DNA from 3 places in the Pseudarthrobacter sp. MOO14 genome. Region 3 is predicted to be linked to each of the others. Evidence: riboswitches for the same ligand, from Rfam matches in the RefSeq annotation. Region 3 holds a riboswitch; each other region holds the start of a gene.

Region 1 (7,795 bases), 950 kb from region 3:
GGCAATGCTGGGTGACCTTCCGTGGAAACGGTGGAGTGGTGCAGGCCAGGAACAGCGGCCCGCACCCAAGCCTATGGCGCACGCGGCCGGCCGCTGGAAACCCCGGCAGTGACCTTGCACGCAAATGGCCCCCGCACCGGAATCCCGGGCGGGGGCCACTGAACTGCGGTGGGGAAACTACTTTCCGGCAACGACCTCAAGGTCGATGACAGCGGAAACATCCTCGTGCAGGCGGACGTTGGCCGTGTACGAACCGACAGACTTGATGTGGTTCGGCAGTTCAACGTTGCGCTTGTCGATGGCACCGAGGCCGGCGGCCTCGACTGCGGCAGCGACATCAGCAGGCTTGACGGTGCCGAAGAGACGACCGGACTCGCCGGCCTTCACCTCGAGCTTGACCTTCTTGGAGGACAGAGCCTGGGCCTGCGCCTGTGCAGCTTCAACAGAAGCGTGCGCACGGGCGGCGCGGGCAGCCTTGATGGACTCAACCTGCTTCTCGCCACCCTTGGTCCAGGTCAGGGCGAAGCCGCGGGGCAGCAGGAAGTTACGTGCGTAACCGTCCTTGACCTCGACAACATCGCCAGCAGCACCGAGACCGGTTACTTCGTGGGTCAGAATGAGCTTTGCCATGTTAGTTAATCCCTTCCTTAGCCGCGGCCAGCGCCGGAGTAAGGCAGCAGAGCAACTTCGCGGGCGTTCTTGATTGCCTGGGCGATCTTGCGCTGTTCCTGCACCGTGACGCCAGTGACGCGACGGGCGCGGATCTTTCCGCGGTCGGAGATGAACTTGCGCAGCAATGCTACGTCCTTGTAGTCGATGACAGTGATGTCAGCGGCCTTCAAGGGGTTGGACTTTGGTTTGGGCTTACGGAGTTCAGCCTTAGCCATCGTGGAGCTCCTATTCTAGGGAGCCCGTGGATATTGATCCACGGGATGGTGGTGGTCCGACGGCGGCAAAACCTTGGGTGCCTTGCGGCTCCCGGGCAGTCCCGGCATCGGGCCGTTGTTTGGGTTTTAGAAGGGAGGTTCGGAATCGGGGCCGTTGCCCCAGCCGCCTGCATTGGACACGCCGGGCGTGGCCCAGGGATCGTCCTGTGCAGCCTGCTGGTTGCCGCCGCCCCAGCCTCCACCGGAGTTGCCGCCCTGGTTTCCACCAGGGTTGCCGCCTCCGAAGCCACCGCCGCCGTTGCCGCCGCCGAAGCCGCCCCCACCCTGTCCGCCGGAGCGCTGGGTGCGGTTGACCTTGGCGTTGGCGTAGCGCAGGCTGGGGCCGATTTCGTCGACCTCAAGCTCGATGACGGTGCGCTTTTCGCCTTCTTTTGTTTCGTAGGAACGGCTCTTCAAGCGGCCGGTGACGATCACGCGCATGCCCTTGGTCAGGGATTCGGCGACGTTCTCGGCAGCTTCACGCCAGACCGCGGCGCGGAGGAACAGGGTCTCCCCGTCCTTCCACTCGTTGGACTGGCGATCAAAGGTGCGGGGGGTGGAAGCGATGGTGAAGTTCGCTACTGCGGAACCGGACGGTGTGAACCGCAATTCCGGGTCATTGGTGAGGTTACCGATGACCGTAATGGTGGTCTCGCCTGCCATCTACTGCCTCCTTGTTCGATCCTGGGTGAAGAGTGCGTTCCTGCGGGGTAAAGAATGAATTTTGGTGCTGATTACTCAGCAACAACCTTCTGCTCTTCGGGGCGGGTGATCTTGGTGCGCATGATGGTCTCGTTAAGAGACAGCTGGCGGTCAAGTTCCTTGGCGGTTTCCGGCTTGGCGGTGAAATTCACCACGGCGTAGATACCTTCGGACTTCTTCTTGATCTCGTAAGCCAGACGGCGACGGCCCCAGATGTCAACCTTTTCGATGGTTCCACCATCGTTGGTGATGACGTTCAGGAACTTCTGAAGCGACGGCTCAACGGTACGCTCTTCGACCTCGGGGTCGATGATTACCATCAATTCGTAAGGACGCATATGTGAACCCACCTCCTTTGGGCTAAGCGGTTACGGCATTTCCGTAACAGGAGGTTCATTTGCGATTCCGCGCAGTGCCTTGCCACCAGTACGGAGGCAGGACGCAGCACAGACTTCAATATCCTAGTGCATCTGGACCTGATAGGCGATTCGCGCTTGACTCAAGGCTATCCGCGTGATGTGGCAGGAGCAGCCTGACCGGACACGTATGTGGAAAACGCAGGAGCGTGCCGTTCGGCATTAGACGTCTATGCGGGTGCACCGCGGGACGCCACGCCCACCGCGCCACTTCCGTTACCCAATTGTGATTCCGCAGGGATTTTCGTGTACGGTCTTCGGGTGGGCCGCCCCAGCCGGCCCCAATCCCGGAAGACGCCCAACTCTGCCGCTTCCGCGATCCCTCAGGTTCCAAGGCAGAGGCGGGGGACCCAAGTGTCACGGGCATGGCTCCCGCCTGCCCTCGGGGTGAAGCCGCGATCCGCGGCCGAATGGCAGCATTCGAACCCGACAGCTAACCCCGCCGGCGTTGAGAGGTAAATTCCCCATGCCCGCATCCCGCAAATTGAGCGCCAAACGCGCCCGCCGTCATCAGAATGAGACCCCATCGGCCGGGCTCCGTCAGTTCTTGACATCCAGAGATTCCCGCCGCCTGCCCTTGGCCGCCGGCCTGGCAGCAGCCGTCCTCGGCGCAGCCTCCCTTGGCCTCGGCGTCGCCAACGGCAATGAAGCTGCCGACGTATCCCGGGTGGCCAGCGCCGCCGGGGCCGGCAGCGAGGTACAGGTCCAGCCCACCCCGTCGGCCGCAGTCCAGTCCGCTCCGGCGCCCGCCCCGGCACCGGCAGCCGCACCCGCGCCCGCACCAGAGCAGGCTCCGTCCCAGGCGCCGGCTCCCGCGGCACCCGCCCCGGCACCGGCCGTTGCGGCTCCTGCACCGCAGTCCCCCATCGCCGTGGCACCAGCCTCGGCACCGCTGGCAAACAGCGGGACGCCCATGCCCGCAGGGGTCCCCGGAAACTGGACCATGACCTTCGCTGACGATTTCAACGGTTCAGGCCTGGACAGCGGTAAATGGTCCAACTGCTGGTTCTCCCCCAACTGCGGAACCATGAACAAGGTGGCCACCAGCCCAGCCAACGTCTCCGTGGCCAACGGCAACCTGGCCCTCAGCCTTGCCTCCTCGTCTTCCGGGTCCTTGGTCTCCACGAACCCGAAGGGTGGAGCGGGCACCGGGTACCAGTTCACCACCGGGTATGTCGAGGCCCGCATCAAGTTCCCCGGCAACGCCAACGGTCTCTATAACTGGCCCGCGTTCTGGACCACCGGGCAGTCCTGGCCGGCCACCGGCGAGAACGACATCGCGGAGGTCCTCCAGGGCAAGATGACCGTGAATTACCACTCCGGCTCCGGGTCACACAACCAGGGTGGCGTCGGCGGCAACTGGGCCAACGAATACCACACCTTCGGCTTGCACCGGATGGCCAACTCGTCGGACGTCTACTTCGACGGCGTGAAGGTCAAGTCCTACCCCACGGACGACGGAAACGCCCCGCAGTACATCGTGCTGAACGTCGGCGCTTCATCGACGAACCCGGTGTACGGCCCGCAGTCCCAACTCCTGGTGGACTACGTCCGCGCCTGGCAGTAGCCGGCCACGCGCCCCCTTGGAAAGGGCGACGGCGGGACTTCCCGCCGTCGCCCTTTTTGGCTTCCTGCGGTTCCCCACAAAGTTGCCCAGAGCAACCCTGCCACCCGAGTGTGATCCAGTACACTCTTGCAATGAAGCTCCTGTACGTGACGGAAAGCGTGCCAAACCGGGACCCGCAACTCGGTGATGGAAGCTCCATGATCCCGTACGAAGTGATCCTTCACCTTCCCGCGGATGTTGCCGTCACGCTGCTGACGTTTTCCGGCCCTGTCCCGGTTCCGGCGGAGCTCCGGGCCCGCTGCGAAACCGTCCACGAACTAGCCCCGCGGGACGACCCCGCCGCATTTGTCCGCTCCTTCGGCGGCCTCGCCGGCCTGGGAAAGCACCGGCGCTCCACCCCGTCAGCGCGGGCAGCGGCAGCCACCCTGTCCGGCAGCAGTGAGGCCACCCTCATCCATGGCCCGCACGCCCTCTTCCTTTCGCATCATGTGGCCGGTCCCGTGGTGCTGCAAACGGTGGACCCTTGGTCCATCCGGGCCGCCATGGACACGGATATTGCCCGCTCCCTCCGGCCGGCCTACCGGCTGCGCGAGCACCTCGCCGAACGGGCGGAACGGTCGCTGCCCGCCAGGGCGCGGCTGCTGACCGTCGGGGCACAGGACGCTGAAGCCTGGTCCGCGAAGCTCGGCCGGTCCGTGAAAAGCATCCCCAACGGAACCAGCGTGGCCGCGGGGCCGCGTCCGGACCGGAAGGCGCCGGTGGTTTGCTTCGCGGGCAGCCTCAACTACGCCCCCAACGTGGACAGCGCCACGGTCCTGGCCACCCGTATCGCTCCCCTCGTGTGGCGGGAGGTCCCGGAGGCACGGTTCGTCATCGCCGGGCGGCAACCCACAGCGGCAGTCCAGGCGCTGGCCGGTCCACACATCGAAATCCTGGCCAACGTGCCCTCACTCCCGGATGTCTTCAACGGGGCCGACGTCGCCGTCTTCCCCGACGAACACGGCGTAGGCATCCGAAACTCCGTGCTTGAGGCCCTTGCCGCCGGGCTGCCTGTAGTGGCCTCCCCGGTGGCGGCACGTGAACTTCCGCCGCACCCGCTGCTCACCGTCGAGGCCGGCCAGGACGCGATGGTCCGCAAGGTCGTAGAACATCTCAGGGCACCCCGGCCGCCGCACGTAACCCCCGGCGGCCTACTGGACCAGGCCGCCCGCGCCGTCCGGTCCTGGGACACGGTGGCCGCGGAGTACTTGGCCGAAGTGCGGGCGGCCGTGGCCGCGTCATCCCCTGCCGGGGACTTATCCGGCACGTCAAGGCAACTGTGACCTACGCGCCCGGCGAGCTGGAACGCAGGGGAGTCCGGGGAGCCTTGTGGCAGGGGCTGGCCTTTGCCTCCGGGCGGATCATTGTGCTGGTCACCACCGTGGTGCTGGCCCGGCTCCTCTCTCCTGAAGAGTATGGCCTCGTAGCCCTGGCGCTGGTCCTCATGGCATACGCCGAGACCATCGCCGATGCCGGGGTGGGCCAGGCACTGGTGTATCTGCCCAAAACGAAGGTGATTGCCCGTTCAGCGCTCCTGCTCTCGGTGGCGCTGGGAACCGTACTGGCCCTGGCCGCCGTGCTCGCGGCCGATGCTGTGGAAGACCTCATCGGGCTCGACGGCGTGGCTCCCCTGGTGCAGGTTCTCGGCGTCTCCGTCCTGGCCACGGCCTGCGGCGCCGTTCCGGAAGCGATCATGCGCCGGGACCTGAAGTTCCGGCAACTCACCGCCGCTCCGGTGCTGCGTGCCGCGACCATGGGGACGGTGACCCTGTACCTGGCCTTCACCGGCCACGGCGCGTGGTCGCTCGCCGTCGGAACGGCCGCAGGCTCGGTGGCCTACGCTGCCACCTGCTGGTTCCTGGTCCGCCACGAGGCGCCGTGGCAACTCTGGCGCGTCAGCAGGAGTGCCCTGGGCGAGAACATCCGCTTTGGTGCTCCTGTTGCTGGGAGCACGATGCTGGCCAGGGCGATCTTCGACGTCGACTACCTGGTGATCGGGATCGTCCTGGGGGCCCATGCGCTGGGCCTGTACACGCTCGCCTTCCGGCTCCCGGAGGCCCTGATCCTCAACGTGTTCTTCGTGCTGTCCACCGTCCTGTTTCCGCTGTATACGCAAGTCCGCGGTGACCGGCAGCGACTGCGTGACGGGTACCTGAAAAGCGTCACGGTGCAGGCCCTGTACGGCATCACGGCAGGGGTGGGACTTGCCGTGGTGGCTCCGGTCCTGGTGCCGGTCCTGTTCGGGCAGCAGTGGGAGGAATCAGTGACGCCGCTGGTGTTCCTTGCCCTGTACGCGGCGGCTCGATCGCTGGGCGCCGGAGCGAATGACGTCTATAAAGCCCTGGGCAGGCCGGGGCTTTCCATCTGGATCTCCGTGGTCCGCCTGGTGGTCCTGCTCCCTGCGCTGGTCTTCGCCACGCGCTGGGGCATCGTTGGTGTCGCGTGTGCCCAGATGGTGGTGGCGGTGGTCTTCGCTTTTGGTATGCAGGCCGTAGCCGCCAGGGTCATGGGGACAAGGATGCGCCGCATGCTCCGCGCCGCGGCACCCGGCCTGGCGTGCGGGGCGGCCGTGGCCCTGGTGGGCCTGTTCAACCTGTCACGGCATGCGCTGGGACCGGTGCTGACGCTCGCCGTCATGGTTGTTGCCGGCGTGGGCCTGGTCTACGCTGTCCTGCGGTTCGGCTACCGGGACCTGCACGACGAGATCCTGGGGCTCTTCAAGCGCCGCCACGAACCCTCAGGTCCGGCACGCGACCACGCGTCCTGAGCCCGGCGGTTTCCCAAGGGCCGCTGTCGTTTCCCGGGCGCCGCCGAAAGGCCGGCGTGTCCCGGGCGGCGCCGTTTCCTAGGCGGCTGTGACGGCGTGGCGCCACAGCCAGTAGTCCCGGTCCGCCTGGAGTGCGGCACGAACCTTGTCCCTGCCCTGCGACGGATCGGCTTCCGTTTCCTGTGCCAGGCGGTCGGCGAGCGTTGCCGTGGACCGCGCCCAGGTGGTGATCACCAGCAGCGGCAGCAGCGAGGCCTCCACTCCCCGCGTGCCAAGGTGGCGCGAAAGCGGGTCCAGCGCCCAACCCCCGGGGCCAAATGCCTTGTCGAAGGCTGCGACCTGGGCGTCCCGGGCGAACGCCTGCTCGCTGGACTCACTGAGGTACTGGAGGTAGAACACCAGGTCGTGGCCGGGGACGCCGTCGGTCAGGGAGCGTTCCCAGTCCATGACCTGCAGGCCACTGCCGGGCTTGACCAGCAGGTTGGGGTGGCTCAGGTCGCCGTGCTCAATGACGGCCGGGAGCCGGGCGGCACGCAGGGGTTCGAGGAGTTCGTGGGTACGCTCAACCAGCTGGCCGGTTTGGGCGTCCGGTCCGGCCAGCCGCTCCAGGGCCGCCAGCGGGGCGGTGACGGCGCGCTGGTACCAGTCAGGGTTGTCCGTTGCAGCATGGGTGCAGGGCAGGGACCCCACAAAGCCCGTCCCGGCCGCGACGGCAGCCGGGAGGTCCGCGGCCACCTTCCGCGGATCCAGGGGAATACCCGTCAATGCCGTCTCGACCAGGACCGTGTACGGTCCCTCGTCGCGGATTCCCACCAGGCGTGGAACACCCGGGCTGTCGACGGCGGCTGAGAGCTGGTCCAGCATGGCGGCCTCACGCCTGACTCCGCTGCTGTCTCCGGGCTGGCGCGGGATCTTCACCACCAGGGCGGGTTCGCTTCCACGGGCCGGAAAAACCAGGGCCACCACGTGCCGGGAGGTGGTGAAGCGCGGGGTCAGCAGCAGCGTTTCCCACCCGCTGCCAAGGCCGTAGCGGTCAAGGGCGAATTCCTCGAAGTGCTCCCGGAGGAACTGGTCGACGAAGCTCATGGCCGGCCTCCCCCTTCCGGACGCCTGCCCGTGACGGTGCCCTCCGGAACCATGAGGTCGAAGACGTGAAGTGCCAGGGCCAGGTGGGCCGCGGCAGCTTTGAGCGCTCCAAACCGCACATCCTTCCGCAGCGCCAAGGTGTCACGGATGGCCACGCCCGACCGGACCGGAACCAGCCTGGCGGTGCGGTCACGGTTGGGGGCATTCCAGTAGAGGGTGACGTCCTGGTATCCGCGGCGCTCCAGTGTCCGCTTCCATCCCCGGAGCGTCCGGGGGCCGGAGCGCTGGAGCA
Region 2 (7,795 bases), 1.5 Mb from region 3:
GACGTCCTGGTCAACAACGCCGGAAAGCAGGTTGCACAGGAGGATCTGCAGGACATATCGGATGAGCAGTTCGACCACACGCTCAAGACCAACGTCTACGCCATGTTCTGGGTCACGAAGGCTGCCGTGCCGCACATGCCCGCCGGCTCCACCATCATCAACACCACGTCCATCCAGGCCTACAACCCGTCGCCGACCCTGGTGGACTATGCCACCACCAAGGCCAGCATCAACAACTTCACCAAGGGCCTGGCTCAACAGCTTGCGCCCAAGGGAATCCGGGTCAACGCGGTGGCGCCCGGGCCCATCTGGACTCCGCTGCAGGTCAGCAGCGGCCAGCCCAAGGAAGAATTGCCCGAGTTCGGCCAATCCACTCCCCTGGGCCGCGCCGGCCAGCCCGCTGAACTGGCCCCCGCCTACGTCTTCCTGGCCTCACCCGAGTCCAGCTACGTGGTCGGCGAGACACTGAATGTCAACGGCGGCAGCCCCACGCCCTAGGCTCCCGGCCGCCCAACACGGCGGGCCCTCCGGTTATTCGGCGGCCTCCTGGCCGGCCAGGAGCTCATCCGTGGCAGGATCCGGCTCGCCATCAAAAAATTGGGCCAGGACCGTCTTGAACACTGTTTCTCCGGGCGCAGCCCGGAGAAACAGTGTCATGGACGAACGGAGCTTCTGCGTATCGATTCCGCCAAGGATGTCCGACGCCGAACGGCCGGAATGCGTGGTGAGAGCCAAGGCACACTCAAGAAGGCGCGGGCCCAGGACGGGGTGGTCCAGGTAGGCCCGTGCCTCTGCCAGGGACGAGATGGCGTAAGTCCGCGACGTGGCGCTCTGCCCCAGCCCGGCAACTTGGGGGAAAATGAACCACATCCAGTGCCCGGTCTTGTTGCCGAGCTGCAATTCGCCAAGCGCGCTTCGGTAGGTTCCCCCACTGTCTTGGGCGGCGACGAATCGTTCCAGGTCAAACGCTTCATTCATGGGCTCTCCTCTGTGGCCTGCAGGTCATTGCGTCAACTCTTTCTCCAGGAGGCGTGCTGCCGTTTGAAGTTGGGATTCAGGGTCTTCGCGCCAGCGCGCCAGGACAGCCGCGGCCCGCTGGCGGTCTCGGTGGTCCAAGCCGGCCAGCAAGGGCACCAGGACGTCGGAGACCAAAGGCCCGGCCAGCTCTGCCGCCTGGGCCGAGCGGAGAAAGCCCTCCAGCCGGGTGAGGTCCGAATGCCGCAGCACCTGCACCTTTGTTTGCAGCAGGACAACGGCGGCCAGCCGGCGTTCGAAGACCGGCTGCGAGCCTGGTTTCGGCTGGCCCCACAGGGCGGAGGCCAGCATGACCGTGGTGTCATGGCCCATGTCCTTGAACTTCCGAAGGGCGTCCCGGACTGTGCCGCGGACTGCGCCGATCGAAGACCCGTAGGAGGCCAGGGCTCCGCCCAGCCGGTAGCCCACCTCGTCGGCCCGGTACCAGGCACCCTCGTTCCGAAGGGTCCGGTCGATAAATTCAGCAGCAGCCGCGACGTCGGGCACCTCGGTCACCGCCCCCGCCCCGCAGAGGCATGAAGGATACAGAATGGGGTCCAAGGCCGCGCCTCGAGCCTGCCGGCCGCGATGGGCTCGCCGCAGACCGCACAGGTTCCATAGGTGCCGTTGGCCAGCCGCTCCAGGGCTGCCTCCACCTGGTCCAGCCCGGCTGAACTCTGCTTCAACAATGCCGACGCCTGCGACAGTTCGAAGGCGATCGTGGCGCCCTCGGGATCATGTTCGTCATCGACGTTGGAGTCCTGCCGGGCCGCGTTGGCCGCGTCGATATCAGCCCGCAGCGCCGGCAACAGGGCCAACCTCCGGGCCCGCTCCTCTTCGAGCAGCACCCTGAACCGTCCGAAATCTGGCATGCGGAAAGCCTAGCGCGTCAGTCAGTACCAGTTCAGGGCGACGGAATGGCTCCAGGCGCCGCACGGGGACCCGTAGCGGTCGCGGATGTAGCCGAGCCCCCAGTCAATCTGCGTCCGGTAACTCGTCAGCCAGTCGCTTCCGGCGCTGGCGTACTTTCCCGGCGGCAGGGCCTGGGCTATGCCATGGGCCCCGGATGAGGCATTCGTGGCCGTGGTCAGCCAGCCGGATTCCTTGGTCCACAGCTGGGACAGGCACTGGAACTGGTCGGCGCCCCAGCCGAGGGCACCCAGGCGTCCCGAGGCATAGGCCTTGGCGCCGGCAGGATCATTGACGGCACCGCCCGGGACGGAGGGAACGACGACGGGCGGCGGGCCGGGCACGGCAGGCTGCGGCGGACTGCCGGGAACCGGGTCGGCCGGCGGGGCCGGTACCGCCGCGTTGCCGGCCGGAGCTGCAGCCGCGGGTTTGGGCTGCCGGGCTGCGGCCGCGGCAGCCTGCGCCGCGGCTTCGGCCTGCCGGCGGGCCTGCTCCGCCGCAGCGGCGCGCTTGGCCTCCTGGGCCGCTTCATAGGCAGCCAGCGCCGCCTGGCCCTGGCGATACTCCCCCTCAAGTGCCGCCGTCGTTCCCTTCAGCGAGGCCAGCTGGGCGGTCAGTTCGGTGCTGTGCTGCTGTTCGTCATTTACCTGCCGGGCAAGCGCGTCCTGGGCGGAGCGGGCTGCGTCCAGTTTGGCTTTTGCTTCCCCGGACAGTCGTTCCCGCTCAGTGCGGGCCACTTTTTCCTGCTCTGCCAGGGATGCGGCAACTTTTCCGGCAGCCGCAGCTTTCTCCACCAGAGCAGCAGTCTTGTCGCCCACCAGCTGGACGAGGTTGAGCCCTTGGACGCTGTTGTTCCGCAGGGCATCAAGGGCCACGAAGAATCCGGTATTGGTCCCGCCCGTCTTGTACGCCTGGACGGCAAGCGCTCCGATTTCCTTGCGATGCCGGGCCAGTTCGTCGTTGGCGCGGGCAGCCTGGGCGGACAATGAATCCAGCCTTACCGATGCCGCTTGCAGCCCGGCGTCGGCTGCGGCGTAGTCGGCCGCTGCCCGGACCGCCGTGTTGCCGGCGGCTTCAGCCTGGGTCTGGAGGCCGTCCAGGAGCCCATTGATGGTGGTGATCTCTGCCGCTTTCGCTGCCTCGGAAGACTGCGCCTGCTGCACGTCAGCCCAGGACGGATACCCACCGGGAGGTGCAGGCTCGTCTGCCGTGGCAGGCAGGACCGTGGCCGCTGCCACTGCGATGGCGAGCAGTCCCCCCACCAGTGGGGACGTGGGCATGGTCACGAACAGGGGCATAGTCCCGAAGCATACCGGCGGCACGCCGGAGCGGAAAGGCGGCCGTGCCTGCTTTGTTACCCGTTTGGTCCGGTGCCGGACCGGCGGGAGCCCGGCGTGGGTGGATCGGACCCATCCAATCGTTGGTTGAATACGAGAGAAGAACCTCGCATGTTATCTAAACGTGACAATGGGAGGGTCGGCGGGTTATGGTCTTCTGGTGTCCCTCCCCAAACGGGACACTCCCATCAGTTTGCCGAGCCCTGCCGCTGATACCGGGATTCAACCGCATTCATGCTGGCAGGGACGGGGGAACCAAGTTTCCACGACCTTTCAGGTCTTGGGGTTAAGTCGGACAGCTCCTCCGCCCACCGCGGAGATATGTTCGGCCGGGTATCTCCAACCCGAACCCGACAGCTCACCCCGCAGGCATGGGAGAGGCGATCAATCGTGTCAAAGAATCTCAGCACTGCCCGCCACCGCGCGACCCCGGCCCGCTCCATTGCGCTCGAGGGACTCGCCGTGACGGCCAAATCACAGGCCCGTTCGTTTGGCCGTCCGGCCCTCGCTGTTGCCGCCGCGTCCGGCATCGCGTTCGGCGTCGGCGCCCCGGCCCATGCGGGCGTGACGGGCGCGGACACCACTGAGCAGGCCAGCGTCCAGGCCGCCGCAGCTCCTGCAACTGCTCCGGCAGCCGCGGCAGCAACCGTCCACACCGTCGTTTCCGGGGACACCCTCGGCGCGATTTCGGCCGCGTACGGTGTCAGCCTCAATGACGTCCTGGCTGCCAACGGCCTGGGATTGTCGTCCATCATCTACCCCGGTGACCAGATCCAGATCCCCGGCGCCGGCTACGTGGCAGCACCTGCCCCGGCGCCGGCAGCGGCCCCCGTCCAGGCGGCAGCCGCCACCGCACCGGCGAACACCGGCATGAACATGTCCTACGCATCAGCAACGCCGGTGGCGTCCACCACCGGCAGCGGGACCGGTGCTGCCATCCTGGCCTCCGCCTACGGCCAGGTCGGCGTGAGCCAGGACTGCACCGCCATGGTTGAAAAGGCCCTGCGCTCCGTCGGCAAGAGCGTCGGCGACCTGGCTCCCACGCAGTTCTTCCAGTACGGCAGCGTGGTCGGGAGCCCGGCACCCGGCGACCTCATCATCACCTCGGGCCACGTGGGCGTTTACGCCGGCAACGGCCAGGTTGTGAGTGGCGGCGTCAACGGCTACACCACGCAGGTGCACTCCATCAGCTGGCTCAGCGGCTACTCAGTGGTCCGCGTCGCCTAGTCTTCGCGCAGTAAAGCCTGCTCCCAACAGGAGGGTGGCAGCCGGGTCTCCGGTTGGCACCCTCCTGTTGTCGTCGGATCAGGTCCCGCAAAAGGTCGTATAGGTCCCGAAGTCCGCCGGGGCACCGTCCATGTAGCGTTCCAGCCCGGCCCGCTCGGTGAAAGGATCGGTCACGGCCTGAAGCAGGCGCTGCAACGGGGCAGGATCTCCCTCCGTGCCGGCGGCGAGGGCTTCCTCCACCAGATGGTTCCGTGGAATGTACGCCGGGTTGACGCTGTCCATCAGCCCTGCGTCGGGTTGCAGCGCCAACCACCGCTCCGACCAGGCGTCGAAGCCGGCCAAATCCATCACCATGCCGCGCACCGGGCGCAGGTCGCCGCGGGCCGCCCTGCCAAGGTTACGGAAGAACAGGGTGTAATCCACCGGGCCGTCCTTGAGGATGGCCACCACATCGTCAATAAGGCTGGACAAGGCGTCGTCGCTGGCGTTTCCAGCGGCAAGACCCAGTTTGGTTTTCATGCCGCCCGTCCACGCCGTGCTGTACTGTCCACGGAATCCACCGAGCACCTCCACCGCTGCAGCAACAGCCTTGTCCTCGTCTTCGTCAACGAGCGGCAGCATTGCCTCGGCAAGGCGGGCAAGGTTCCATTCGGCAACGACTGGCTGGTTGGCGTAGGCGTAACGGCCACTGACATCGATGGAACTGAACACGGCGGCGGGATCGAAGGCATCCAGGAACGCACACGGGCCGTAATCAATGGTTTCCCCTGAGATGGTCATGTTGTCCGTATTCATGACCCCGTGCACGAATCCCGCCAGCATCCACCGGGCCACCAGCCCGGCCTGGGCGGAACAGACGGACGCAAACAGTGCCAGATAGGGGTTTGGGGCGACTGCAGCGTCCGGATAGTGCCTGCTGATGGCGTGGTCAGCCAGCCGCTTGAGCAGGTCCATGTTCTCCGTGGCCCGTGCGTACTGGAAACTCCCAACCCTCAAGTGGCTGCTGGCCACCCGTGCCAGGACAGCACCGGGCAGCATGCCCTCGCGCCGGACCTGCCGCCCCGTCGCCACGACGGCGAGGGAGCGCGTGGTGGGAATACCCAGGGCGTGCATGGCCTCACTGACAACGTACTCGCGCAGCATTGGCCCGACGACGGCCCGGCCGTCCCCGGCGCGGGCGAAGGGGGTGCGCCCCGAGCCTTTGAGGTGGATGTCCAGCAGGCGGCCGGCGCGGTCCGTGACTTCCCCCAGCAGGAGCGCGCGTCCGTCGCCGAGCAATGGGGAGTAGCCGCCGAACTGGTGGCCCGCGTAAGCCTGCGCCACCGGGGTGGCACCGGCGGGAACGTGGTTGCCCACGAGGAGGCGCACCCCTTCGGGACCGTGGAGGTATTGCGGGTCAAGGCCCAGGCCTGCTGCGAGCTTTTCATTCAGGACCAGGAGTTCGGGATCCGGAGCTTCCTCGGCCTGCCAGGGAACGGCAAGTTCCGCCAGTTCACGGGCGAAGCGGCCGTCGAAGGTGACCGTGGATTCAGCTGCTGCCGTCATGGGTTAACCCTATCGCCGTGGTGCCGCCCGCCCCTCCTGCACGGAGAGTTTCAGGCCCTGCCGCCGCTGGCCCCTGCATCATCCAGCCCCTTGGCATAGGCCGCCTGGCCGGCATGCTGGAGGCAGTCCCCCAGAATGCTGACAAGCCGCACCCCAAGGGTCACCGGCGGATCCCAGCGCCAGTCCGCCACGCGGTCCAGGTCCTGTTCTTCCAGGCTTTCGAGGACCTTCGTGGTCTGCCGGTGGACTGCTTCACAGTACTCAAGCAGGAGCTCACCGGATGCCCGGACAGCATCCACCTGGCCGCTGGAGTGGCCATAGCCCGTGTCGCCTTCCGCCAGCGGGAGGCCAAAACGCGACACGAAGCCTTCCGACGTCCAGACCTGTTCCAACTCCGAGGCGGAGGCGACCTGCGCATCCTCCACCCTCCCCAGGTGCCACACCAGCCAGGCGATGGAGTTGCCGCGGCCGGAGGGGCGGTGCTGGAGCTGTTCCTCGTCGAGCCCGTCGAGCACCTGCCGGACCAGGCCCGGGAGGCGGCCAAAGGACTCAAGGAGCAATTCTTTGGAATCCATGGATCTGGCGCCTTTCGGGTTGCCCGGTCGGGGAACAATAAGGTTACTGAGTAAACGTCATGCCTGTGAACAGGCGGCCCCAGTCAACACGTGCGCTTGTTTCGACTTTGAGGGGGACGCGGGGTACAAGGTAACCAAGGTGCATCATGTCGTGGGCCGGGCGTTGACCGCAAGCAAGGAGAACCGATGGAACGCAGCAATGTATCCCCGGACAGTCACGGGGCAGAACCGTCCCGGCCCCAGTCCCCCGCGGCAAGGATGTCAGCGCTCTGGGCGGATGGTTTGGGCAGGGCCAGCATCAGGGCCGTCCAGGCGCTCTCGCTGCTGGCGCTCGCCTGGGTGGCCGTGGTGGCCGCCACCCGGGTTCCGCTGGTGACCGTACCCGTGCTGGTCGCCCTGATCCTGGCGTCGGCAATGGCTCCCGCCGTGCGGTGGCTCGCCGCCCGCGGGTTCCCCCGGTCGCTGGCCGTGCTGTCATCCTTCCTGGTGATCATCGCCGTCGCGGCCGGAGTGGTGGGCGGCATCGTTGCACTGGTCCGCCAGCAGGCCCCGGTTCTGGCAGCACGGGCGGAAGCAGGGATTGGCCAACTGCAGCAATTCATCACCACGGGACCCGTCGCACTGACCGGCGCGCAAATCGACGCGGCCCGCAACGAATTCCAGAAGTTCCTTGCCGGCGGAACCCTGGGAGCCGATGCGCTGACCGGACTCAGGACCGCCGGGGAGATAGCTGCCGGCACGGTCCTGACGGCCGTCATCCTTTTCTTCTTCCTCAAGGACGGCGAGAGGATCCGGTCGTTCCTGATCGGGTTCCTTCCCGGCAACCATCAAGGAAAAGCACAGTTGGCCGCGGAACGCAGCCTCCTGGTGCTCGGCGGCTACGTCCGGGGCACCCTCATCATTGCCGCTATCGATGCGATCCTGGTGCTGGTGGGGCTGCTCATCCTTCGGGTCCCCCTGGCCGTGCCGCTGGCCGCCGTGGTCTTCCTGGGCGGGTTCATTCCGATCATCGGGGCAACCACCGCCGGCAGCCTCGCCGTACTGGTAGCCCTGGTGGAAAACGGGCCGGTACCGGCGCTCATCGTGCTGATCATCCTGGTGGCTGCCAACCAGTTCGAACACCACATCCTGCAGCCTGTCTTCATGGGCCGGGTCCTGCGGATCCACGGGCTGGTCATCATCCTGGCG
Region 3 (7,795 bases):
ACCACGGCGGCTGACGGCCGTTGAGTGGTTGTACCGCGGGCGGATGTAGCGGTTGAGGAGGATCACGGACGGGCGGCCCAGGACGTCAGTGGGGCCCACCACGGGATCATCCCCCTCGGCCACCACGCTCGCCTTGCCTGTGAGCACAAGCACCAGCGCCCGGCGGAAGGTGATAACCGCCAGCGGTTCATATCCAGCATTCAGAACGAGAGTGCGCATGCACGTACCTCTTCACGGCCGCACCCGTCAGGGGCACGAGGGCCGGCTGCCCTCGGCATGTCCGGGCTATGGATCGACATCACAAGAGTAAACAGAGAATTGCAATATCAGGTAATCGGTATACGCGGAGGCCGGATCCCCACCCCGGTGGCGGGAGCCGGGATGCACGCAGAATGGCGGGAGTTAAACGGGAAAAGACCCCCGCCTCAAGGGCAGGGGTCCTTCCGGGCACATCTTATGCGGCGCCGCGTGCGGCGGGCGGCAGTGGTTACCGAACGTGGATGAAGACCGGTCCGGAGCCAACGTTGGCGCTGAACACAACGGTGTCGTTGCCGTTGAAGCCGCCGTGGACGGCCATCCCGTTTCCGGCGTAGACGGCGATGTGGGCCATTCCTCCGCCACCGTCGGCGTAGTAGATGAGGTCGCCGGGCTGGGCCTGGGATGCGGACACCCTGTCACCCAATGACAGGTAACCGGCGGGCCAGTCGTGGAAGTGGATGCCGACGGCAGCCAGTGCGTTGGTCACCAGCATGGTGCAGTCCTGGTGTACGCCAAGCTGGGCGTAGGCAGCGGACAGGATGGCAGCACCCTTTCCGCTGGCGGAAACCTGGGCGGCGGGGGCAGCCGTGGCATCGGCAGTTGCAACCTTGGCAGTCACCTTGGGAGCGGCAACGGCCTGGGCAACGGGAGCGGGAGCGGCTTCCTGCACCGCAACCTCGGGCTCGGGAGCCGGTGCCGGAGTGGTGGTAACGGCCGGCTTTTCGAAGCTGATGGCAATGGTGGAAGCCGCTGAGATCGGAGCGTCGACGGCGGATTCAACTTCCATGGCGGATGCCGGAGCCGAGTCGCGCTTGACGTTGGTGTCGGCTGCGTTGGCTGCGATGCCGCTGGTCAGGACCAGGCCGGAAGCTGCAGCGATTACTGCAGCCTGGCGGCCCATGCCGCCGGCGTTGTCGCTGACAGCCTTGGCAATGATCGCGATCGAGTTGGTTTTGGTGACCTCGGCGCGGTGCCGTGCGGTAGCACGAGTCGTCATCAGTTCTCTCTTTCGTTTTCCTCTGGACCGCGGTGGCCTGTCCGAGGGGGTTGGATGCGCCGGCATCTTGGGGGTACGCCGGCGCGTCCCGAACGGGGATGTTGGTTTCTAGCGAAAAAGCTTTGGGCAAAGAAATAGCCCTTGGAGCGTGGAGCCCAAGAACTACTTGTTCAGGTGGTAGTACGTGGAAGTACCGGTGGCTGCGGGAGAGTGGAGCATGGTTCCCTGCGACGGGTTGAGCGCGCTGATCATCATGCCGTTGCCGACGTAGATGCCGACGTGTGCGCCGCCGTTCTGGACCACGAGGTCGCCCGGCTGGGGGGTGGAGGTGGGGGTCATGATGCTCCACGCGTTCGTGCGGGGAATGCTGATTCCAGCCTGCGCGTAGACCCACTGAACGAAGCCGGAGCAGTCCCAGCCGTTGGGGGTGGTGCCGCCCCAGACGTAGGGGTGGCCGATGCCGGTGTAGGCGATCGCGGCGATACCCGAGGTGGCTGCGGACGAAACGGCTTCTACTGCCTGTCCGGCCTTGGACGCCTCCTGGCCGGCAGTGGTGGCGGTGCGGTCCGCGGACGCGGTGGACTGGGTGCGCACGGTTTCCACCTTCGGGGCGGCGGTGGTCTTGACCGCCGGACGCTCGAAGGAAACGGTGGCCGTGGGGGCCGCGGTGACAGCAAGGGCGGTCTGCGCGGAACCGGACTCCGTGGAGGCCGAGATGCCGGCAGTGGTGTCCGCGGCGTTGGCCGGCAGGCCCATGCTCAGGATGAGGCCTGAAGCCGCTGCCACAACGGCAGCCTGGCGGCCCACGGTCCCGGCATTGGCGCTTACGGCCTTGGACATGGCGTCCAAGGGGTTGACGCGAACCGTTTGCGCACGGTGGCGCGCAGAATTATGGCGTGAAGACACGAAGGTAGCCTCTCCCAATGCCTGCGAGGTGAGCTGTCGGATTCGGATGGGAGTCACCCGGCCACTTCGCTTCCTGGGAAGCTCATGACTTAACCCCAAGGCCTTCCAGAACGCAGAAGGCCAAAATTGGTTCCCCCGCCCCTGCCAGACGATGAAATGCGAACGGACCTTGAGCGGTGGCAGAGTTAGGCAATCCACTCAAGAGCGTCAACTTCGGAAAAGTTGACGCGAGTTAGACGGTACAGCAGTTTTGCTTCAATGTCACATTCAGGTCACGGCGGGTCACGGCGATCTGGGAGTGCGCAATCAAACGGTTACAGCCAGCCCATCGGATCGACCACTTCGCCGTTGACCTGGACTTCGAAGTGCAGGTGGCAGCCGGTGGACGCCCCGGTGGTCCCGCTCAACGCCACGACTTCGCCGCGGGAGACCGTTTGGCCCACCTTGACGTTGAAGGACGAGAGGTGGTTGTACGTGGTCTCCAGGCCGTTGCCATGGTCGATCACCACCCGGTTTCCACCGCCGAACTGGTGCCAGCCGGCGAAGGTCACGGTTCCTGTTGCGGCTGCCAGGACGGACGTCCCGCACTGTGCCACGAAGTCCTGTCCGCGGTGGAAATCTCCGGTGCCGCCGGTGATTGGGCTGACCCGGTAGCCGAAGGGCGACGCGGTCACGAGGGATGCCAGCGGCGCGGCCAGGGTCCCGGCGGAAGCCGCACGCGTTACCGATCCGGCCGACTGGGCGCTCAGCAGTTGCTTCAGCTTCCCGTCGGGGTCCGCCTGCGTTACGACGGCTGAGCGGCTGAAGTCGATCTGGGCGCCTACATCCGCGGAAATCTGGGGCTGGGGGCTGACTGCGGAGGCGGCCTGGGGCGCGATTCCGGCCGCATCCGTCGCCATAACGGGGCTGGTGGCGGGCATGGTCACCGTGAGCACCAGGCCGGTGGCGGCGAGGGCGATGCCGGCCTTTTGGCCGATGCCGCTGGCCGCGGCAAAGTCGGTGATTTGCCGGAACGGACCCCGGCGGCGGCGCGCATCCCGTTGCGGGTCGCGGGGGCGCTCCGCGGCGGCTACTTCGACAACCCGGGGTGCCTCAGGGGGGCCCGCCGCGCGACGGCGGCCCCGGGAGGTCTGCATGGTCAAGAAGGGTTCCTCTCTGGAATAGCCTGCGGAGTTAGCTGTCGGATTCGGGTCAGAGAGATCAAAGACCCGGTCCGTCATGGGCAAACTTCTACACAGGGGTATTCCCGGAAGAATCCTTCACTGGAGAGGCTTGCTGCTGACGGACTTCACCCCAAGGCAGTCCCCCGCTGCCGGTTGTGGTTCCCCCGCCTCTGCCAGTAACGACTCGTACACCTGGCCCGCTGGCAGAGCTCGGCTCCGGATCAGGTAACGCTTAAGTATCAACGCTGGGTTCCACTATAGGGGCTTAAGACCCTAGGTAACAATTCCGTTATCTTTGCGTGGAATCCCCCGGGTGGGGTATGGAAACGCGGCGTCAGGCCTGGTTCACGGCGACGAAAACGTGTGCCGCCACCTCGGGAGGCAGCTCCAGCGCGCCCTCGATTCCCGCCACCCGTACAGAAATGTAGTCACCGACGCGTTCCAGGGAGACAGACGCGCCGGGGCGGATACCGCCCTCGTCGAGCTGGGTCAGCAGTTCCGGCTCCACCTGGATCGGTTCCGCCAGCCGGCTGATGGTCACTGCCGATTCAGGCCCGTAGGCCTTCATTGCCTCCACCAGGCTGATGGCGCCGTCGCCGAACCCGGGTCCGGGCTGTCCGCCCAGGGCGGCAAGGCCGGGGATGGGATTTCCGTAGGGCGACTCCGTGGGGTGGTCCAGCATCTCGTAGATGCGCCGCTCCACCCGTTCGCTCATAACGTGTTCCCAGCGGCAGGCTTCGTCATGGACATAGGCCCAGTCCAATCCGATCACGTCGGCCAGCAGGCGCTCGGCCAGCCGGTGCTTCCGCATGACCTCAGTGGCACGCTTGCGGCCGGTGTCGGTCAGTTCCAGGTGCCTGTCACCGGAGACGACGACCAGGCCATCGCGCTCCATCCGGCCGATGGTCTGGGAAACGGTAGGCCCCGAGTGGCGCAGGCGTTCGGCGATACGGGCCCGGAGGGCAACGATGTTCTCTTCCTCAAGCTCCAGGATGGTCCTGAGGTACATCTCCGTAGTGTCGATCAGATCCGTCATCCAGCTCAGCTCCTCGAGCGCAGTACCTTGCGTTGTCCCACCGTATCGCCTCTTCCCGCGACGTAGTCCGGGGAAGAGTTTAGCCTATTTTGATTTAGTCCGAATAGGGCCTGCCGCCTGCGGCGTCTCATTGGCTGGACATTGGCGCCGCCCGCTCCCGCCACCCTGCGCGCTTCAGGCAGAATTGGGGAAGGTTTGCACTGCAGCCATGGCCGGCTCCCGGCCACCCACCACCCGGACCACAGCTTTCGTCCCCGCCGAATGGAGCACCTGTGAGCGACACCAGCATCACGATTCCCGCCAACCTCCTGCCCCAGGACGGGCGGTTCGGGGCCGGCCCCTCAAAGGTCCGGCCGGAACAGATCGATGCCCTGTCCGCTGCGTCGAAGACTATCCTCGGCACATCCCACCGGCAGGCTCCGGTCAAGAACCTGGTGGGCTCCGTACGCGAAGGACTCAGCCAGTTCTTCCGTGCTCCCGAGGGCTACGAGGTGGTCCTCGGCGTGGGCGGCTCCACCGCGTTCTGGGACATCGCGGGCTTCGGCCTCGTGTCCAAGAAGGCGCAGCACCTGTCCTTCGGGGAGTTTGGCTCCAAGTTTGCCTCCGCCACCAACAAGGCGCCGTTCCTGGAAGCGTCCTCGATCATTAAGTCCGAGCCGGGCACCCGTCCTGCAGCGCAGGCGGAGGCGGGCGTGGACGTCTACGCGTGGCCACAGAATGAGACCTCCACGGGCGTCGCCGCCCCGGTCAAGCGGGTGCCGGGCGCCGACAAGGACGCCCTGGTCCTGGTGGACGCAACCTCCGCTGCCGGCGGCCTGGACGTCGACATTGCCGAAAGCGACGTTTACTACTTCGCCCCGCAAAAGAATTTCGCTTCCGACGGTGGCCTTTGGCTCGGCCTCTTCTCCCCCGCCGCCCTGGAGCGCGCTGCCGCCATCAAGGCAAGCGGCCGCTGGATCCCGGACTTCCTGGACCTCCAGACCGCCATCGACAATTCACGGCTGAACCAGACGTACAACACCCCGTCGCTGTCCACCCTGGTAACCCTTGGCGCCCAGGTCCAGTGGCTGAACGCCAACGGCGGCCTGGACTTCGCCTCTGCCCGCACCGCCGATTCCGCCGGCCGCATCTACAGTTGGGCTGACGCCTCGGAGTTCGCCACCCCGTTTGTGGCCAACCCGGAGGAGCGCTCCAACGTCATCGCCACCATCGACTTTGACGAGTCGGTGGACGCGGCAACGGTGGCGAAGGTCCTGCGCGCCAACGGCATCGTGGACACCGAGCCCTACCGGAAGCTGGGCCGCAACCAGCTGCGCATCGCCACCTTCGTCGCCATCGAGCCCGACGACGTCTCGGCACTGCTGTCCAGCATCGACTATGTGGTGGGCGAGCTCCGCAAGTAGTCCAGGCACACGCGAAAGGCGCCGCCCGGGATAACCCCTGGACGGCGCCTTTCGCGTGTGGCGGAAAATTCTTGCTTAGTCTTTTGGCTCCGCGTCGTCGTCGGCATCCTCTTCATCCCCGGGCGCCTGCTCCGTTGCGGACGGCTCTTCCTGGCGGGCTTGTTCGGGTTCCTGCTGGTGCTCGTCCTCGGGGCGCACGCGTTCGGCCCACGGCACCCACTCCGGGGCGAGGATCGATTCTTCGGACGGCAGCAGGCCCAGCTCATCGACGGTAACCACCTTGGAGCGGGAGTTGCGGGTCAGCACCGCGTACCACTGCCAGCCGCCGTAGCCGGCCAGCCGGGACTCGAACAAGTGCGTGACCAGCCGGTCGCCCTCGCTTTTGGCACCAAGGTGCGGCCCGATGGTGGCAGCGGGCGTGATGCCCTCAACCGCGGCCCGTGCAACATCGACGGCTGCTGCCAGGAACGCGTCAGGCTTGCCCGTCCGCCATACCGGAACCCCGGCCTTGCGCTTTGGCGCAGCCTTGGCAGCTTGCTCCTGTGGAGCCACGCCCGGTTGTTCAGCTTGGGGGTTCATCGGCGCCTAGACGTCCAGCTCGTCGGCAACCTTGCGCAGGGCGGCCGCGATTGCCTTGCCCTTGTTGCCGTCCGGATACTTGCCCTTGGACAGCGTCCCGGACAGGTTGTCCAGGACGGTCACCAGGTCCTGGACCAGCGGCGCGAGGTCCTTGGCGCTGGGACGCTTTGCTTTGGCAATGGACGGGGTCTTGTCCAGCACCCGCAGGCCCAGTGCCTGGGCGCCCTTGCGGCCGTCCGCGACGCCAAACTCCACGCGGGTGCCGGCTTTGAGCTCCGTTACACCCTCGGGCAACGACGACTTGGGCAGGAAGACCTCCTGGCCGTCCTCGCCCGCGAGGAATCCAAAGCCCTTGTCCTTGTCATACCACTTGACCTTGCCGGTAGGCACGTAATCAACCTTCTTCGTTCTGCTGTCATGAGACACGGCCAGGTGCCACCGCGTCCGCATTGTTGTGCGGGTTCAAGGTATGGCCCCTGCAAACCGTGTTGGTCTGTATGCTTCAAGGTTATCCTGCCGCATGCCCTAATCATGCTTCCGGCCGTACTGTTCCGCCCCGGGCGCAAGCCCGGGGCTTTAGCGGCACGCCGGACGCCGCTGTAGCGTTACCTCTATGACACCCTTGCGTTTCCGCCGGCCCCTGATGGTGCTTGCAGCTGTTATTGCCCTGCTTTCCCTGGTAGCGGTGGGAACGGTCATGGCGCTTGCCTTCGCGGGGTCCGTCGCTCCCACCTGGGTCACGTACTCAGCGCTGTACGGCCTCCCGGTGGCCTTCATCCTGATGCTCCTGCTGGTCCTCGATGGCGTGGCCGCCCGGCGGCGGGCGGGAAGGCGGGAGCCGCGGTAACGTTGGACTGATGTCCCTCATTCGTGCGCTCGGCAAGGACCTGGAGGCACGCAGCGACGATTCGTTGCGGGCACTGTTCGCCGCGCGGCCGGACCTGATCTCCCCCTCGGTGCCGGATTTCGCGGCACTCGCAGCCCGGGCGAGCTCCCGGGTCAGCGTCCAGCGGGCCCTTGAACGGCTCAACCGGCCCCAGATGCAGGTGCTCGAAACCCTGCACCTGTGCACCAACACCGACACCGGCCACAGCGCGTCCGCGGAAAGCCTGCAAAAACTGGTCCGGGGTTCGTCCCTGGCCACCATTCAACAGATCCTTGGCACCTTGCAGGAACTTGCCTTGGTGCACCCGGCCGCACCACCGCACGGCTCCCCGCCCGCAGCGTCCGGACATGTCTTCTACCTCCCGGCGGGCGCCCTGAAGGACGTGGTGGGAATCTACCCGGCCGGACTGGGCCGCAGCTACACGGAACTGGTGCGCCTGCAGCCGGCGTTCGCCCAACGGGCAGTACCGCTGGTTGCCGAACTGCACCGCAGCGGCTTCGCCGTCCACGAGGCCACGACCCCCATGGACGCGGCACTGGCCCTCCAGCACTGGACATCATCTCCGGA

The links. A riboswitch is a leader RNA that binds a small molecule or an ion and turns the genes downstream of it on or off. The one in region 3 is predicted to bind cyclic di-AMP.
Region 1: another riboswitch for cyclic di-AMP. It lies ahead of AC4EEV_RS10970 (glycoside hydrolase family 16 protein); the one in region 3 lies ahead of AC4EEV_RS15345 (M23 family metallopeptidase).
Region 2: another riboswitch for cyclic di-AMP. It lies ahead of AC4EEV_RS01865 (C40 family peptidase); the one in region 3 lies ahead of AC4EEV_RS15345 (M23 family metallopeptidase).

Annotation. Positions count from the first base shown of each region.
Region 1 covers NZ_CM177849.1:2,333,347-2,341,141, forward strand. The annotation lists gene AC4EEV_RS10945 (YdcF family protein) at 1-5, opposite strand, end outside; gene rplI (50S ribosomal protein L9) at 178-630, opposite strand; gene rpsR (30S ribosomal protein S18) at 648-887, opposite strand; gene AC4EEV_RS10960 (single-stranded DNA-binding protein) at 1,014-1,589, opposite strand; gene rpsF (30S ribosomal protein S6) at 1,661-1,966, opposite strand; cyclic di-AMP (ydaO/yuaA leader) riboswitch at 2,337-2,506, shown strand; gene AC4EEV_RS10970 (glycoside hydrolase family 16 protein) at 2,592-3,611, shown strand; gene AC4EEV_RS10975 (glycosyltransferase) at 3,743-4,933, shown strand; gene AC4EEV_RS10980 (lipopolysaccharide biosynthesis protein) at 4,930-6,417, shown strand; gene AC4EEV_RS10985 (aminoglycoside phosphotransferase family protein) at 6,496-7,503, opposite strand; gene AC4EEV_RS10990 (hypothetical protein) at 7,500-7,795, opposite strand, start outside.
Region 2 covers NZ_CM177849.1:403,467-411,261, forward strand. The annotation lists gene AC4EEV_RS01840 (glucose 1-dehydrogenase) at 1-498, shown strand, start outside; gene AC4EEV_RS01845 (DUF1810 domain-containing protein) at 532-978, opposite strand; gene AC4EEV_RS01850 (DNA alkylation repair protein) at 1,003-1,530, opposite strand; gene AC4EEV_RS01855 (TraR/DksA family transcriptional regulator) at 1,527-1,886, opposite strand; gene AC4EEV_RS01860 (coiled-coil domain-containing protein) at 1,908-3,221, opposite strand; cyclic di-AMP (ydaO/yuaA leader) riboswitch at 3,475-3,647, shown strand; gene AC4EEV_RS01865 (C40 family peptidase) at 3,651-4,487, shown strand; gene AC4EEV_RS01870 (protein adenylyltransferase SelO) at 4,566-6,032, opposite strand; gene AC4EEV_RS01875 (mycothiol transferase) at 6,083-6,607, opposite strand; gene AC4EEV_RS01880 (AI-2E family transporter) at 6,794-7,795, shown strand, end outside.
Region 3 covers NZ_CM177849.1:3,282,106-3,289,900, reverse strand. The annotation lists gene AC4EEV_RS15360 (HNH endonuclease) at 1-219, opposite strand, end outside; gene AC4EEV_RS15355 (NlpC/P60 family protein) at 488-1,255, opposite strand; gene AC4EEV_RS15350 (C40 family peptidase) at 1,418-2,095, opposite strand; cyclic di-AMP (ydaO/yuaA leader) riboswitch at 2,166-2,347, opposite strand; gene AC4EEV_RS15345 (M23 family metallopeptidase) at 2,476-3,297, opposite strand; cyclic di-AMP (ydaO/yuaA leader) riboswitch at 3,310-3,540, opposite strand; gene AC4EEV_RS15340 (iron-dependent transcriptional repressor DtxR) at 3,659-4,360, opposite strand; gene serC (phosphoserine transaminase) at 4,633-5,763, shown strand; gene AC4EEV_RS15330 (DUF3027 domain-containing protein) at 5,839-6,342, opposite strand; gene AC4EEV_RS15325 (cold-shock protein) at 6,349-6,732, opposite strand; gene AC4EEV_RS15320 (hypothetical protein) at 6,956-7,189, shown strand; gene AC4EEV_RS15315 (helicase-associated domain-containing protein) at 7,200-7,795, shown strand, end outside.